Regions from separate parts of the Paenibacillus sp. J2L1-98 genome, predicted to be linked through region 3. Evidence: riboswitches for the same ligand, from Rfam matches in the RefSeq annotation. Region 3 holds a riboswitch; each other region holds the start of a gene.
The links. Region 3 has a riboswitch for thiamine pyrophosphate ahead of thiC (phosphomethylpyrimidine synthase ThiC). Riboswitches for the same ligand answer to the same signal wherever they lie in the genome.
Positions count from the first base shown of each region.

Region 1 (5,657 bases), on a different contig from region 3:
TATTTTTGAACCGGCGCCGTCGATACGATAGATTGTGAGCAGTAGCCGCAGTCTTCGGGACAAAGGCCGCTCTTCGCGTTGATGATCATGTTCAGCTTCACTTTTTTGCCGTAAAAATGTTTTCGCACTTGAAAAGCGGCCTGCATCAGCGGAAGCACCTCATCGTTGTCCGCTTCAAGCACGGCAATCCCTTCTTCAACCGTTAAACATTCGCCGCTAAGCGCCTTTTGGGAAAGCGCCGTCCATTCCAACTTTGCTGCATTTGTACTCATCATTCATCATCCTCCTAAGATTGAACTGCTAATGTTTGTCTGATCGTTGTTAATTGGATCATTTCTCGAACAGTACGGATCAACGTTTCCGTATTCGTTTCGTCATGTAAGCACGGAAACCGTCCGAGAAACTTTATGCCGCTGTATCGCTCAATCAGCTCCGCGTTCGTTGCAATGCTCGGGTCGTCATGTATTTCGGCTGATTCGCCGTCGTTTAAAATAAAGCCTAAGACCGGAATCTTGTACTGACGCAGAAACGACACAGTGAGAAGCGTGTGATTAATCGTACCGAGTCCCGAGCGTGCTACGATAAGTGCCGGTATGCGGAGCTCCGCGATCAAGTCCGCCACAAGCGCATCGTCGGTCAGCGGAACCGCGACGCCGCCTGCCCCTTCGATGAGCAGCGATTCGTAACGGTTCATTAACGGTTCACCAGCGGCGACAATCTCCTGCAAGGTTAGCGTTAATCCCGCCTGCTTCGCGGCGAGCAGCGGAGTTAGCGGGGCTTCAAATGTAAATGGCGCAACCGCCTCGGCCCGCTCATTCATTCCGGTGTACTGCAGCAGACGTTCTGCGTCAGAAGCGCCGCTGCCAAGAAGCGTGCCGGACTGCACCGGCTTCCAGACGCCGACATTCAGCCTCTGTGCGCGAAGGGCAGCGGCAAGCGCTGCCGTAACGACGGTTTTTCCGATACCGGTGTCCGTACCTGTCACAAATAATCCGCGGATCTGATTCATTTCACCCGGCCGCCTTCAGTGACGCTAACAATCGATTCCGCCAAAATATCCGTCATGGCATCAAGCTCTGCTTCTGTGCTGGCAAGCGGTGGAATGAACACGATGACATTGCCAAGCGGCCTCGTAAGCATGCCAAGCTCTCTCGCCCTTTGGCTCGTGCGTACGCCGATTCGTTCTTCCCAATTGTAAGGCTCACGCGACACTTTATCGCGCACGAGCTCGATGCCGATCATCAGACCCTGCTGCCGGATTTCGCCGACATGCGGACGATCCTTAAGCGCTGCAAGCTTTTGCGCTACAAATGACGCCTTCGCCTGCACGCCTTCAACCATGCTGCGCTCTTCAAACAGCTTCAAGCTGGCCAGAGCTACGGCGCAGCCAAGCGGATTGCCCGTGAAAGAATGACCGTGGAAAAATGTTTTCTGCTCGTGATAATCGGCATAAAACGCGTCGTACACCTCATCCGTCGCAAGCGTTGCAGCCACAGGCAAATAGCCGCCCGTAAGGCCTTTCCCGATTACCATCAGATCAGGTGCAACGTCTTCGAGATCGCAAGCGAACATAGCGCCTGTCCGGCCGAAACCAGTCGCCACCTCGTCAGCGATGAGCAGTACGTTATACTCGCGGCACAGCGCAGCCATCTCGCGTAAACAGCCCTGAGGCATTACTATGATGCCGCTGGCCCCTTGCACTATAGGCTCCACGATGAGCGCAGCGATCTCATCTGACCGCGTCTCAAGAAGATGACGCAAAGCTGTGAGTGTTTCTTGCTTCGCTTCAGCGGCACCGCCCTCATGACGGTAAGCATACGGATAAGGAATAACATGGGATGGAAAAAGCATGGGGCGGAACACGTCATGATAAAGCGGAATAGCGCCTACGCTGACCGCGCCGATCGTATCCCCATGGTACGCCTGCTTCATTGTAATGAACGTCGTTTTACCTCTTACCCCGCGATTGTGCCAATATTGAAATGCCATTTTGATTGCAATTTCGACTCCGGTTGCTCCGGAATCGGAGTAAAAAACTTTATGTAAGCCTTTCGGAGCGATCTCCGCCAGCTTCTCAGCAAGCTCGATTGCCGGTACATTCGCCATTCCGAGCAAAGTAGTGTGGGCGACCCGTTCTAACTGGTCCGTAATCGCCTGATTCAACTCCGGCACATTATGCCCGTGCACATTGAGCCAAACGGATGAAAAGCCGTCATAATAAGCTCTTCCCTGAACGTCATAGAGCCGGACGCCTTCGCCCCGTTCGATAATGAGCGGATCAGCGTCATTGTAATCTTTCATTTGCGTAAAAGGATGCCATAAGTGAGCCTTATTAATGGCTGCAAGCCGTTCATAATGCGGTGTCATCATAAATCACCATCCGTTAATCTTTTTGATTGTTAACCAAATTATTATCATTAAGGTTAACAATTGAATGTAGCCATTCTAGCAGACCAGACTAACGCTGTAAAGAGAATTCAAAGCGCAGCATAAAAGAAAAACATCCTGCACCCTTCAATGCGCGAGCCTGCGGATAAAACAACAAACACCCCTCTGCAATAATCACAGAAGGGTCATCTGACTAATTCGATATCTATTTGATTAATTATCCGAATACAAATTGTCGTCGTCAGCGATGCTTTGAATGTCCTCCGAGCTGATGCTGATGTAGCCGTATCCGTCTGCCTGCTGCTTCTTTAAAGCTTTCTCTTTGAAAAACTTCGGGCTGCCCTCGCCGGCATCCTCATCGTAAACGAGCAGGATGCCGTCCGTCTTGCGGAACAACAGCTCGTCCCGCGCCGTAAACTGCCAAATCCCGTTATACGGCTGGTTGCTGACCGCGGCGTAATAATCAACCCCTCTCAGCACCTGCTGATAAAATTCCTTTTTATCGTCCTTCCACTTTTCTTCCGGGTTGCTGTAAGCCGTAATAATCGAAAGCCTCAAATGAGGATATATTTCCTTGAGCGCGATGACGACCTCGCAAGCCCACAGATCAACGCCATACTGGCCCGGGGTGATGACCCATTCGAGTCCGTCTTCTATGAGCGGAATCAGCTTTCCTGTCAACGCTTTTTTAATATAAACGATGCCCTCATGCTTCTGGCTGAAAATATTAAGCTCATGCGCCCGATAGCCTGTTACGAGTAGATTTTTCATTTGTTCAACGCCTTTTCCAATAATTAAGGTTTACATCTCTCCAGTGTATGCTATAGTAGAAAAAATACAAATCTTATATTTACCTATTAATTTCACTAGGGGAGTTTAACGGCTGAGATGGAGCGCATTTGCTCCGGACCCTTGGAACCTGATCTGGATCATTCCAGCGGAGGGAAGTGGAGCAGAAGCTTTCATTCATGTCCGCTAGCCTTGTTGAACGTTAGACCCTTCATTTCCCTTCGGAAATGGGCGGGTCTTTATTTGTCTGCGGAGGAATGCTGAGGCAGGAAACCCCGTGCTGAATTTCGAACCCCTTAAGGAGGATCGTATCGATGAACGCTCTAAACAAAATACGGGAACAAAATCCGCTTATCCATAACATTACGAACATCGTGGTCACCAATTTTACCGCTAACGGCCTGCTTGCCCTGGGCGCATCCCCCTTTATGGCCTATGCCCATGAGGAAGTTGCCGATGTGGCCAAAATGGCAAGCGCCGTCGTGCTCAATATCGGCACGCTGGATGAGCAAATCGTAGAAGCCTGTTTGCTCGCCGGAAAATCCGCCAATGAACATAATGTGCCTGTCGTATTCGATCCGGTAGGCGCAGGCGCTACGTCCTTTCGCACCGCTGCCGCCCGCAGGATCATCGAAGGCGTAAAACTGGCCGTGCTGAGAGGAAATGTGGCCGAAGTCGCTAATGTCATCGGCGAGAGCTGGTCCATCAAGGGCGTTGATGCCGGCGAAGGCGAAGGTAACGCCATCTCTATCGCTCAGTCGGCTGCGCGCAAGCTCGGCTGTATCGTTGTCATTACCGGCAAAGAGGATGTTATTACCGATGGCAATACAACGTTCCTGGTGGGCAACGGACATCCGATTTTAACGAAAATAACCGGTGCAGGCTGCTTGCTTAGCTCGTTGGTCGGCGCTTTCGCGGCAGTCGGCGGGAAAGCCATGGTAGCGGCTGTGGCTGAAGCGCTCGCATTCTACGGTGTTGCCGCTGAAATAGCCTATGACCGTACTGCCGGGCAAGGACCGGGAAACTTTCAGGTTGAATTAATCAATCAATTAGCGCTTGTTTCTGCTGAAACGCTCAAGCAGAATGCAAAGCTTGAGCAGCTGCTGCCGTAATGCAACTATACGATCGAAGGAGATAATGAGATGAAAATATATAAAGCGTTAACGATTGCAGGCTCAGACAGCGGCGGCGGCGCAGGTATTCAAGCCGATCTGAAAACCTTTCAAGAGCTCGGCACATACGGCATGTCCGTCATAACCGCGGTTACTGCCCAGAATACGCTTGGCGTTCAAGGCGTCTATCCTATGGAGGCTGCGGCCATTAGAAGGCAGCTTGAATCGATTGGCGAAGACCTGGAACCTGCCGCACTAAAGACAGGCATGCTGTTTAACGGAGAAATCATAGAGATCGTGGCCGCCAAAATAAAACAGTTTAAGTGGCAGAACTTGATCATTGATCCTGTCATGGTAGCCAAAGGAGGCTCTTCCCTGCTCCAGCAGGAAGCCATTCAATCGCTCATCAAGTATTTGCTGCCGCTCGCGCTCGTGACTACGCCTAACATTCCGGAGGCTGAGCTGCTCGCGAGGATGCCTATCCGCACGCTCAGCAACCGGGAGGAAGCAGCCAAAATCCTGTATCAAATGGGCTCGCGTTATGTCGTCATTAAGGGCGGCCATGATACGGGCAGCGAACGGCTTGTCGACCTCATTTATGATGGGGAGCGATTCGACTATTTAGAAAGCAAGCGCATCGATACCCGTCATACTCATGGTACCGGGTGCACCTTCTCGGCTGCGTTAACGGCTCTTATCGCGCAAGGAAATTCAGTACCGGATGCGATTAGAACAGCCAAAGCCTTCATTCAAGCCGCCATTGAAGATCAGCTAGGGTTCGGCGGCGGCCATGGACCTACGAATCATTTTGCGTATCAGCGCAGGCTGCGCAGCGGGATGCATGACTAGGACAACATACAGATAACCATAACAAACGCCGCTTCCGTAACGGAAGCGGCGTTTGTTAATTATCCAAGCTATTCGGCTGTTTTCTCCTGACGCTAAACCTTTTCCAGCGCTGCTCGAGGAATGTCTAACGCGTTCATGGCTGACTCGATCATGCTGTCTCCTTGAGCATATTCGGCTTGCGGAGCGCTTTGAGACGCAATTGCCCTCTCCGGTACGATTCCAAAGCTCGTTAAGGATGCCGCTATGCTGCAAAGCAGTACGGACATACATAGCGCATTTTTGATCATTGACTGGTTACTTAGCGGTTATCCACTTTCTCCGGATAGAGATCATGATTCATGAGGCGATGCTCCGCTATTTGCTCGTATTTGGTGCCCGGCTGCCCCCAGTTGCAATAAGGGTCGATAGATATGCCGCCGCGAGGCGTAAACTTGCCCCATACTTCGATATATTTTGGGTTCATAAGTGCAATCAAATCATTCATAATAATATTCATGCAATCCTCGTGGAAATCGCCGT
Region 1 is NZ_JBWDNW010000002.1:705,479-711,135, forward strand. Features, by position in the region: gene bioB (biotin synthase BioB) at 1-272, opposite strand, end outside; gene bioD (dethiobiotin synthase) at 287-1,009, opposite strand; gene bioA (adenosylmethionine--8-amino-7-oxononanoate transaminase) at 1,006-2,367, opposite strand; gene AC0YNZ_RS08220 (SLOG family protein) at 2,602-3,159, opposite strand; TPP riboswitch at 3,247-3,351, shown strand; gene thiM (hydroxyethylthiazole kinase) at 3,492-4,289, shown strand; gene thiD (bifunctional hydroxymethylpyrimidine kinase/phosphomethylpyrimidine kinase) at 4,320-5,138, shown strand; gene AC0YNZ_RS08235 (hypothetical protein) at 5,231-5,425, opposite strand; gene queF (preQ(1) synthase) at 5,437-5,657, opposite strand, start outside.
Region 1: linked by a shared signal. The riboswitch ahead of thiM (hydroxyethylthiazole kinase) and the one ahead of thiC (phosphomethylpyrimidine synthase ThiC) in region 3 are both predicted to bind thiamine pyrophosphate.

Region 2 (5,657 bases), on a different contig from region 3:
GTGAAGATGTGCATCTATGCATAAGCCTGCCGGCAAGACAGACTTTGAGCTAAGCGGTCCCTCAAGGCTGCCATCCTCAATTTCGTTCGGCATCTATCCGCTTCCTTCCTTCGCACTGATTTTTAGCAGCTCGTAAATGTTCTGCTTCAATTCGTTAAATCGCGGATCCGTCCATAGCGCCTCATGGCGAGGACGCTCAAAAGGCACTTGAAATTGCTCAAGTACTGCCGCAGGCGAAGCGGACAGCACGATAATCCGGTCGGACAGAAACAGCGCCTCCTCGATGCTATGCGTAACGAGCAGCACCGATCTGCGATTTTGTTCCCAGATCGACATTAGCCATTGCTGCATCTGCAGCCGCGTCAAGGCGTCCAATGCGCCAAAAGGCTCGTCCAGCAGCATTAGACGCTGCGGCGCAAGCAATGCCCGAAGGAAAGAAACCCGCTGCAGCATACCGCCGGACAGCACATGCGGATAGGAATCCGCATATTCATGCAAGCCGATCCGCTTCAGCCACTCTCTTGTCTTCCCCTTCGCCGACTTTCGGTCAACGCCGGAGATCGTAAGCGACAGCTCAATATTGCCCGCAACGGTTCGCCATGGCAGCAGCGACGCTTGCTGCGGCATGTAAGAAATATGTCCGCGCTCTCCGGTCGTCTGCCTGCCGTTAATCCAGATCTCGCCTGCCGATGGCTGCTCCAAGCCGCCAATGATTTGAAACAATGTCGTCTTCCCGCTGCCGGAGGGTCCTACAATCGATACGAATTCTCCATCCGCTACGGTAAACGATAAGCCCGCGAGCACCTCTTTGCTAAAGGCACCTTTGCCAAACTGCTTCCGGATGCCTTGCACCTGCAGCGTTTCCGTATTATTCTCAGCCTTATTGCTCATCTGCTACTTCACCTCGTTCTCAGGGCGCCAACGTATGACGAGTCGCTCCGCTAAGACCACAAATCCAAATAACGTCAAACTGAGCGCAACGATAATTATGACCGCCGCAAACACGCGTTCCGGCATAAAGCCTTTGGATGATATCAGCATGAACGAGCCTAGTCCCTTGTTCGTGCCGAGCCATTCGGCTACAACCGCGCTCAGCACGCTGTAGGAGGCCGCAATTTTTAATCCTGAAAATAAATGAACGACGGCATGCGGAAGCTCCAGCCGCCAAAACAGCTGCCACTTGCGGATACCGATCATTTGCAAATAATCGCGAAGCTGCGCATCGGTATTCATTAAGCCGCTCAGCATAGCTACCGTTATCGGGAAAAAACACACCATGATCACAAGCAGAACCTTCGGCAGCAGACCCCAGCCAAGCAGCATCGTCAAAATCGGCGCAATCGCAATAACGGGCACGTTTTGCGATAGAACGAGCAGCGGGTATACCGCCGCCCGTACGCCGGGAATTAAATGCAGCAAAGCGGCGAGCACGAAGCCCACTGCCGATCCTCCTGCAAAGCCAAGCAGCGTTAGCTGCACCGTCGCTTCCGTATGTGTCATTAGCCGCGGCCAAATCCGGATTGCCTCCTGCACGATCGAAACAGGCGATGGAATCAGCCATTGTTGAAATAAACCAAGAGCAGACGCCGTCTGCCAGCACGCAAGCAGCACTGTCAGCACGATGGCTGGAGGCCATATTTTTGACCAAATGCTGCTCCTATTGTCCATCTGGATATTTCTCCAGCAGCCTGTCCATCGATGCTCCGTTCGCCGGATTGTAATAAATTTTTATTTGCGAAATAACGGAGGGACAGCCCATTTCCGTCATCGCTTCGCTCATCGACTGCACCACGCTGAGCAGATGGCTAAGCTCGCCCTCCATCGTCGTCTCAAGCGGCGCTACGCGGTACGGCACGCCCGCTGCTTTAATAATCTCGATTGCCCGGTCCACGTATGGAATGACGCTTTCGCCACCCGGTGTTGTCGGCAGTATTTGAATGCTCACTAAGGCGCTTGCCATCTGATTTCCTGCTTTCTCATCGTTGTTAACGGAAGCGGCCAATGCCGCCTCCTCGGTCTTCGCCGAAAGTTTCCCAATCCTTATTCCGGCAAAAATTCATTCGTGAATGCTTTGTCCGCCTCAAGTTCCTTCTCCAGCAGCTTGTGCTCGTACATCCAGCTCGCGTAATTTTCCCATACGCTGAGCTTCTGTTCGCCCCAGCGAGGCGCGTCATCCTGATATTTCGGACTTAGCCATTTCTGGCTTGCGCGCACGAGATCCGCATTTAAATCGGGCTCCGCTTTAATCAAAAGCTCTGCTGCATCCCCGGGATTGTCAATCGCGTATTGGTAGCCTTTGGAAGCGGCAGCCGTGAACGCTTTGACCACATCCGGTTTATCCTTGATCATCGTCTCATTCGTCACAAGCACCGGCGTATAGTAGTCCAGCTTGTCGCTGTAATCGGTCAAATAAAGCATATTGATTTTTTCGCCGCGAAGCTCTGCTTCCACGCCGGTCCACGCATAATAAATCCATGCAAAATCAATATCGCGCTTAACCGCCGTAAAAAAGTCGCTGTCGCCGATGCTGATAATGTTCACTTTGCCGATGTCCGCGCCCTTCTCCTGCATAAGCGATTGAATGACCGCCTCCTCGACAGGAGCGCCCCAGCCGCCGTAGGTCTTGCCTTCGAATTTCTCAGGCGAATCGATCCCCTTCGCGAGCGGCGATGCGAAGCCCGAGGTGTTGTGCTGAATGACTGCCGCGATCGACACGAGCGGAACGCCGGCGATCCGAGCCATCGTTACCGACTCCTGGTAGCTTACGCCGAACTGTACGTTGCCCGAGGCTACCATTTGATCGGCACCGCTTTGACCCGGTTGAATAATTTCAACATCAAGTCCCTGCTCCTTGAAAAAGCCTTTATCTCTAGCTGCATAAAGCCCGGTATGGTTCGTATTCGGCGTCCAGTCCAGAACAACCTGCACCTTCTCAAGCGGCTTGTCCGCCGCTCCCTCCTGTTTTTGCGGCTGCCCGCCCGCCTCTGGCCCGTTGTTATTTGCGCCGCAGCCTGCCAGCGCCATTACGAACACGAGCATAGCAGCTGTGATTCTCCACGACATTTGCCTTGCTTTCTTCTGATTCATGATGTGTTTGTTCCCCTCTCGCTGCTTCTGTTTATAATGGTGACAATTCCTCGTTAGTATCCGGTTCATCGCCGCATCTTGCAATGCTGCAATAAAAAAACGTCCCCCTGATCCGGAGGACGCCCTATAATCGGCTGTGCAGCTGTTAGTACTGGCAAAGGCCGAACCGCTCCGACCCTAGCCTGGCAAGCAAACAAAGCTTCTGTCCCTACGCTGGCATTATCCAGATCAGGTTTAGCGGGTCGGAATTGTACAGATAATCCCCTCTCAGCCGGCTTTAGCAGCTCCCCGGAACATATTCGGTTCGTCAACATCTTCAATTGTATAGCAAAACCCGAACATGACGCTAGCTTTTTTCAAAAATGATTATCATCAAGCCTTATTTCGCTTCGTCTTCCGGCACACCGCCACGACATACATCGGCTCGGCGCTCTTAAGCTCGTGGAGCGGGATCAGCATGTGCGGCGTCCAATTCCGCTTATGCTCCTCACTGCGATCTGGCGCGATTGCGTTCATTTGGCGCAGCCAGCGCATCGCAGGAAACCTCGAATCATCGAACGCATTCTGACCATACACGGCCTCGACCGCGTAGTGCATGACAAGCTCTCCTATCAGCTCAGCCGTACGGTATTCAAAGCGGTGATGCTGGTTAAAGGGCTGCTCCTCGAAATAAATATGCATATTCGTAACGGCGCGATTCGGCGTCGATACGATAAACAAGCCTCCATCTTTCAGCACGCGAGCCGACTCCCTTATCCAATCCGCTCCCGAGACGACATGCTCGATCGTCTCGAAGGAAACGACAGCATCAAACGATTCATCCTCAAAGGGCAGCCGCAGCACATCTCCCTCCGCAAACGAGACGCCGCTGCTGCCGTAGTCCCGCCCGGCCCGCTCAAGCGACGGCCCGTCAACGTCGACACCTACCACCTCAGCCGCTCCCGCCCGCTTCAGCATGGCGCTTCCGTAACCCGCTCCGCAAGCGGCATCCAGCACGCGCAATCCCTTCACCAGCGGTCCGGCAAATTCATAACGGCTCATATGCTCATGATAGACGCTGCTATAGCCTTGCTTGACCGCTTGATTCACAACCAGCCGCTCGCCTGTAAACCGCACATCGTTTTGCTCCGTGAGCTGCTCCGCTTCTCCTTCTGGAGGCGATATCTGCTTTGCTACATTCGCTAGCGCTGCTTGCGCAGTCTCCTGAACAACGGCCTGAGCCGACGTATCTTCCCCTTCCTCACCATTGACCCCAAGTTCAGCCGGCTCGCCGTTTTTGTCTGCTTCCTCCCGCTGGACCGCAGACGGGACGCGTCCATACACGAGTAAATAAGCGGCTGTAAGCTCATCCGTAATCGCTTCATCCGTTATCTGCCCAAGCAGGCGGATATAATCAAGCTGCTCCTGCGGTTTATGCTCGGCGAGCGTAACCTTCACATAAGAAAAACCGGACTGCACGTACAGTTGATTAACCTGCTGCAGCGTATACTGGATAGCCGCTTGACGCTGCGCCCTCACATTCATCGGGTCCAAATACTTCCGGACATTCTCGAAATAAAACCGGTTCGCAAAGCAGCCGATTATCCAGCCGCCAGGCTTCAACAGGCTGACTAGCCGCTTCATCGCTTGCGGCGTCCCGTAGGCGTGGGCATCTCCGATCATTATCCCGTCCAATCCTTCGGCAGGCAGAGACCAATTCTCCTGCTCTTCCGAGCGGAATACGGTAATTCCCGACGCTTCCGCAACTCTCGCCGCCAGCTCGTTACGCTCGACACCGTACCATTTGGCATCCGGGAATTGCTTCTTCATATGCAAAATTGTCGCTCCGCAGCCGCAGCCGATTTCCAAAAACGAGCAATCTTCGCGTCTGTATTCATGGGATTCCCGCTGAATGACCGTAGTGAAATCCATTCGTATTTGCGTCGCATCTCCCGGATGAAAGCCCCATTTTTCCATAAAAACTTGTGCATTGTTCCTGAAGGTTTGTTGAAACAGCTCCGGCTCGGAGTTAAAGGAGACGCTGCCATGATGATGAATAAACGTATCTCCGCACAACAATAGCCTGTAGCCTGCCAGCCGCAGCCTTAAACCGTAGTCGTCATCCTCAAAGTTGCCGATGCCGAATCGCTCGTCAAGCGGTCCTGCCTTCTCCCACGCCTCCCGCCGCATAAGCAAGCAATAGCCGACCAGCTTCACGCGCTCCTCCCACTTCGTTTTGTCGGGGATCGCATGAAGTGCGGAAGCGAACAGCTCCATTTCCTCTATCGTCTTATACGCGACCGGAATATTCGTCCAATATGAAGCCGAGTTGGTGACGGGGCCGACTGCCCCGATCCGGTCATCGCTGAGCAAGCCGCGCTTCAATCCGTCCAGCCAGCCCGGCGTTACAATTGTATCGTTATTAAGCATCATAAGAAGATCGCCCGAAGCCGCAGCCATCCCTTGATTGCAGCCTTTAGGAAACCCGGCATTGCAGCCGTTGGCGATCACTATGATGCCGCTTTCGTTTTTGGCCCACTCTTCCGTGCCGTCTGTCGAACCATTATCTACAATAATCAGCTCATAGCAGC
Region 2 is NZ_JBWDNW010000001.1:298,830-304,486, forward strand. Features, by position in the region: gene AC0YNZ_RS01440 (TatD family hydrolase) at 1-93, opposite strand, end outside; gene AC0YNZ_RS01445 (ABC transporter ATP-binding protein) at 94-891, opposite strand; gene AC0YNZ_RS01450 (ABC transporter permease) at 895-1,668, opposite strand; gene AC0YNZ_RS01455 (thiamine-binding protein) at 1,658-1,960, opposite strand; gene AC0YNZ_RS01460 (ABC transporter substrate-binding protein) at 2,041-3,087, opposite strand; TPP riboswitch at 3,276-3,388, opposite strand; gene AC0YNZ_RS01465 (methyltransferase domain-containing protein) at 3,460-5,657, opposite strand, start outside.
Region 2: linked by a shared signal. The riboswitch ahead of AC0YNZ_RS01460 (ABC transporter substrate-binding protein) and the one ahead of thiC (phosphomethylpyrimidine synthase ThiC) in region 3 are both predicted to bind thiamine pyrophosphate.

Region 3 (5,657 bases):
CCGCTGCGATCGCACGCGGCATCCGAAGCTCTTTAATAATCTGATGCTGAATTTGATCCGGATTAAAGTGGAAGACGGCTTCCCAAACCGTGGATAGGCTAATATCCGCCGCTCCGACAGATATCGATAACGCCAAGGACAAGATCAGTGCAGCTATCCCGCCAAACAGAATGACCGTGGCCATCAGAGGCCGTGTAGGCAGCTTCGTGCCTGCCGCTGCTTTCGCGTTTAATGAAGAAGACATCTTCTAACTACCCTTCTGTATGAATAATCTGCTATATTGATAACGATTCTCGTTTTCAATATAGCAGATAATTCATACATTTTCAACGCTAAAATTCAATCATTCCATGGCAGTGATGCAAACAAAATGCCGCCAGCGATCATGTCCGGCTGACATGATCACTGACGGCATTTCTTCTAAATTATTCCAACAATCGGCTGTACGTCCAGGCAGCGCTAGCTATAAATGCTGCTTCCTGCCGCTTTAAACGCATCCGACTTTTCCTTCATCCCCGCTTCAATCGCATCTGTCGTTTCCATCCCGTTTTGCGCAGCGTATTCCCTGATATCCTGGGTTATGCGCATGCTGCAAAACTTAGGACCGCACATGGAACAGAAATGTGCCGATTTTGCCGCATCCGCCGGGAGCGTTTCATCGTGATACGCCATTGCGCGCTCAGGGTCAAGCGATAGATGGAACTGGTCGCGCCAGCGGAATTCGAAACGCGCCTTGGACAACGCATCGTCACGGTATTTCGCCCGCGGATGGCCCTTCGCCAAGTCGGCAGCATGAGCTGCGATTTTGTAAGTAATAACGCCTTCTTTCACATCCTCCTTGTTCGGAAGCCCCAGATGCTCCTTCGGCGTTACGTAGCAAAGCATGGCCGTACCGAACCAACCGATCATTGCGGCTCCGATAGCCGACGTAATATGGTCATAGCCTGGTGCAATATCTGTCGTAAGCGGCCCTAGCGTGTAAAAAGGAGCTTCATCGCAAACTTCCAGCTGACGGTCCATATTTTCTTTTATAAGATGCATCGGCACATGACCCGGGCCTTCGATCATAACCTGAACGTCATGCTTCCAAGCGATTTTCGTCAGTTCGCCCAGCGTATCAAGCTCGGCGAATTGTGCTGCATCATTCGCATCGGCAATCGAACCCGGTCTCAAACCGTCGCCCAAAGAGAACGACACGTCATATGCCTTCATAATCTCGCAAATCTCTTCGAAATGCGTATATAAGAAGTTTTCCTTATGGTGAGCCAGGCACCACGCGGCCATAATTGATCCGCCCCGCGAGACAATGCCGGTAACGCGTTTAGCTGTGAGCGGTATGTAACGCAGAAGCACGCCCGCATGAATGGTGAAATAATCGACGCCTTGTTCCGCTTGCTCGATAAGCGTATCGCGGAATACTTCCCAGCTGAGGTCCTCCGCTTTGCCGTTTACCTTCTCCAGCGCTTGATAGATCGGCACCGTTCCAACCGGAACCGGAGAATTACGGATGATCCATTCACGCGTCGTGTGGATATTTTTGCCCGTGGACAAATCCATTATCGTGTCGGCTCCCCAACGGGTCGCCCACGTCATTTTCTCCACTTCCTCTTCGATCGAGGACGCAACGGCGGAATTACCGATATTCGCATTGATTTTTACGTGAAAATGACGTCCGATAATCATCGGCTCGCTCTCCGGATGATTGATGTTTGTCGGGATAATCGCACGCCCGGCTGCAATCTCGCTGCGTACAAACTCCGCGTCCATTCCTTCGCGAATCGCGATGTATTCCATCTCCGAAGTAATAATCCCCTTACGGGCATAATGAAGCTGCGTCACATTTTGTCCGGCTTTTGCCCGCAGCGGCTGTCTCATCAGGCCAGGAAAGCGCTCGGCCCCCCGTTGATTTGCCTTTTCCTCTGTCAAAAACCCGTTATCCTCAGGCTTTATTTCCCGGCCTCCATAATGCTCCACATCTCCGCGTTCGTTAATCCATTCGCTGCGAAGGTTCGGCAATCCGCGCCGCACATCTGCTGTATAGCTTTCATCGGTATAAGGGCCGCTTGCATCATAAACTCTTATCGGTTCGTTCGGCAGCTCTTCGCCATTTCTTCCCGAGCTTGCCTCCAAAGCAATTTCTCTCATTGGTACACGGATACTTTCCTTCGAGCCAGTTACATAAACTTTCCGGCTGCCCGGAAGCGGAGTCGTAATAATCGGCATATCAAAAACCTCCCAATTTGGTATATGTAGAATATCTCCTTGAGGCATATGCGAGCTTATAAGAAAGTTTAAAGCACCGCTGTAATACACTGCATGAGTGGTGCATGCACTGCAATCGCTGGAGCGTGTAGTCTTATATAACAAAAAAACCGCTCCAGCGAAGGAGCGGTCGAAGTGTGTCGTCAGGCGCATGTCATCTGGCCGGGGTTTCCCTCCGGATAGATGAGGCTTCAAAAGTCATGCTTATTTCAGCTGACGTTTCAGCTGAATTCGGCAGAGCTCTCACGCGCAATTGCATAAACGCACAATCCCACTTTCCTACGCTGGCATAACCCAGATCAGGTTCAAAGGGACCAAAGCGAATCGCTTTATCTCAGCCGTGACGGCGCCCCTAGTGGATTTCCTTGTTTGACTATAACGTTTAGAGATGAGGGATGTCAACCCTTTATTACCATCAGCCGGAAAAACAGGTCCCGCTAAAGACCGCTTTCCTTCATCAGCTTCACCCAACGATCTGCCGTATGCCGCCATGTGAACGTCTGCTCGACCCGCTCGCGGCTATTCCTGCCGAGCTTCTGCCGCAGCTGCTTATCACGCAGAAGCAAATCCAGCTTTTCCTTCAGCTCCGATTCAACCTTAGCCGGATTAACCAAATAGCCGGTTATGCCGTTACGGATAATTTCCTTCATTCCGCCTGCTCGCGTCGCTACAACAGGTACGCCGCAGGACATCGCCTCCACATTAACGAGGCCAAACGCCTCGCGCTGCCCGGACGGAACGACCGCTACGTCAGCAACGAGCATCCAGCCCGGCACCTCGGTATGCGGCACATAAGGCACAAAACGAACATGGCCCGGGCTTTTGCGTCCCAGCTTTTCGAGCTTGCGGACATAGGCTGTTTTGCGATGCGAACCGTAAAACGGGCTGCCTACGATTACGACGACAAGATTGGGATTGCTTTTGGCAAGCTGCGGCACGATTTTCAGCAAATGGTGAACGCCCTTAAGCGGGATGAGCCGTCCCATGAACAGCACTACCTTTTTGCCGCTCAAGCCCCTTTTTTTACGCAGCTTCTCCCTTTTTGCTGCACCTTCAGCGGAATACTGCGACGGGAATCGAGCGATTTCGACCCCAGGATAAATCACTCGCAGATTAGACGCAACCTCTGGCGCTTTAGACATAATGATCCGCCTAAGAAACTCGCTATTTACAATGATTTTATCCGCTGCCTGCAGGCACTTATGGAGATGGGCGGGCGATATATACTTGGGGGATATAAAAGTTGATGAATGCAAATAAAGCCAGACACGTTTGCCTGGGTTCATTCGCTTCATCGTCAGCACAAATTGCGGGCGATTCTCGACGTCAATGACGTGAGGAGAAAACTGCCGCACCGCCTGTCCTACATTCTGAATATATCGCTCTATGCTGCCGGTTGGAAACCGTTCGCAGAATACACCGTTAAACGATCCCCGACGGGGCAGCCGCTTACTTAATTTTCCGAAAATACGCGGTTCTGCGTAAGGTTTCAGCAGCGGAGCAAACTTCTCTATTACACGCTCTACGGAGCTGCTTCCTGATGATGGAATCGGGAAAGAGCCCGGCGTCACAATCGCCATTTTGATTGGTGCCATCTACTCGGATGCCTCCTACATGATCTGCTATTTTGCAGTATCATACGCGAAGGGAAATGACTTTGACACGGCCTTGCAAGCTTACAGCTTGAATTTCATCTGGAATAATCCGGCCTTACGTGCCGCCATATATATAATAACGACCAGCGGCCCGATGAATACACCTATTACGCCAACCAGCTTGAAGCCTACATATAAGCTTATGAGTGCTGACAAAGAGCCGATACCAACGGAATCGCCGAGAATTTTCGGCTCAACGATGCGACGGAATACGGTAATGACGAGAAACAGCACGATAAGCCCGACGCCCACATATAAGTTACCTGTAAGCATCAAATAGCCTCCCCACGGTACTAGCACAGAGCCTGTTCCAAGAATCGGCATAATATCAACGATAATAATAAGCAGCGCGATCGCCAGCGGATATTTCACGTTAAGCACCAGCAGGCCAATTAAAGAAATGATATATGTAAGGGCACTCAAAATGAATTGCGAACGCAAAAAGCCGAAAATCGATTTCTTGAGATTGTTCAGCAAATCATTGACCTGCGGCTGCGACTTCTCCTCAAACAATGACAATACGGTAGTCTTCATCGTATTCAGGCTAAAGTTCATCATGTAGACCGCTACCAAAAAGACGATAAAGAAGATGAACATCCCTGGAATGCTTGAGGCGAGGGTAATGACCGTGTTCGATAAGGTGCCCACCATTTTAGTCAGCGCGCTCGTTAGACCCATTAACCAATTTTCCAGCGTTTGAATCGCATCGGGCGGGAAATTTTGATATAGCGATTGCGCCTGAAGCATAAGATCGTCAACCAAGTTATTGGCATTTTCGAAGTAGTTCGGCACTTTTTTGAAGAAGGCGATCAGCTCAGCCACAACTTTGACGCCAAGCAAGGCGATTAAGCCAATAAGAATAATTGTGAAGAGGCTGCTTGATATGGTGGCCGCCATTAGCCGATTCATTTGGAACTTCTTCATGAAAAGCTGGTTAAGCGGCTCTAGAGATATAGCTACAACAAGCGCAAGCAGGAATGGGGCCCCGACCGTAAAAAACAAGTAGAGCAGCAGTAATCCTAATGCGATAAAGATGATTGTCTTGATAGACAACAGCTTCTCCTCCTCTCTAATAGTTTATATGCGCTTTATTCCGCTATTAAGCCTGAACCTACCGCTTACCGTCACACTAATCAAGCATCGCGTTCCGCTCATGGAAATTAACGTCCTTGTAGTACATATCTTTTACCAGCAGGTTCGGTCCGCAGCATGCCGCGGCCGGGCAATGGCAATTCACGCTTTGCGCGAGAGAATGGTCCAGCCATTTATCGAATAAATCCTCCAGCTTAGACGAACTGATGTTGCCGAAAGCCGGTACGTCCGAAAAATCCGTTACAAAAACGTCACCTGTAAACAAATTAACGTTTAACCGGTTGCGGCCGTCAGGATCATTTCGAACCGACACATTCGGCTCATTCGTTAATCTTCTTAGCAGCATACGCTCGGATAGATTATCGCTGCATTGGTAGAAGGGCAATGTTCCGAACAGCATCCATACCGATTTGTCTCTTGCCTGAAGCAAACGATTGATAGCCTCAAGCATTTGTTCCCGCGAGAGCACCGGCAAATCCTTCGCGAAGGAGCTTGGATACATCGGATGCACCTCATGCCGCAGACAGCCCATTTCAACGATCAGCTTATGAATCTCATCGATCTTGTCATGCGTTCTGTAATTGATCATGGACTCCGCAGAAACAAGTACGCCAGTTTCGCTTAAGCGACGCGCATTCTCGATCATTC
Region 3 is NZ_JBWDNW010000031.1:45,305-50,961, reverse strand. Features, by position in the region: gene AC0YNZ_RS29155 (FecCD family ABC transporter permease) at 1-244, opposite strand, end outside; gene thiC (phosphomethylpyrimidine synthase ThiC) at 460-2,223, opposite strand; TPP riboswitch at 2,522-2,626, opposite strand; gene AC0YNZ_RS29145 (glycosyltransferase family 4 protein) at 2,700-3,857, opposite strand; gene ytvI (sporulation integral membrane protein YtvI) at 3,939-4,970, opposite strand; gene yfkAB (radical SAM/CxCxxxxC motif protein YfkAB) at 5,047-5,657, opposite strand, start outside.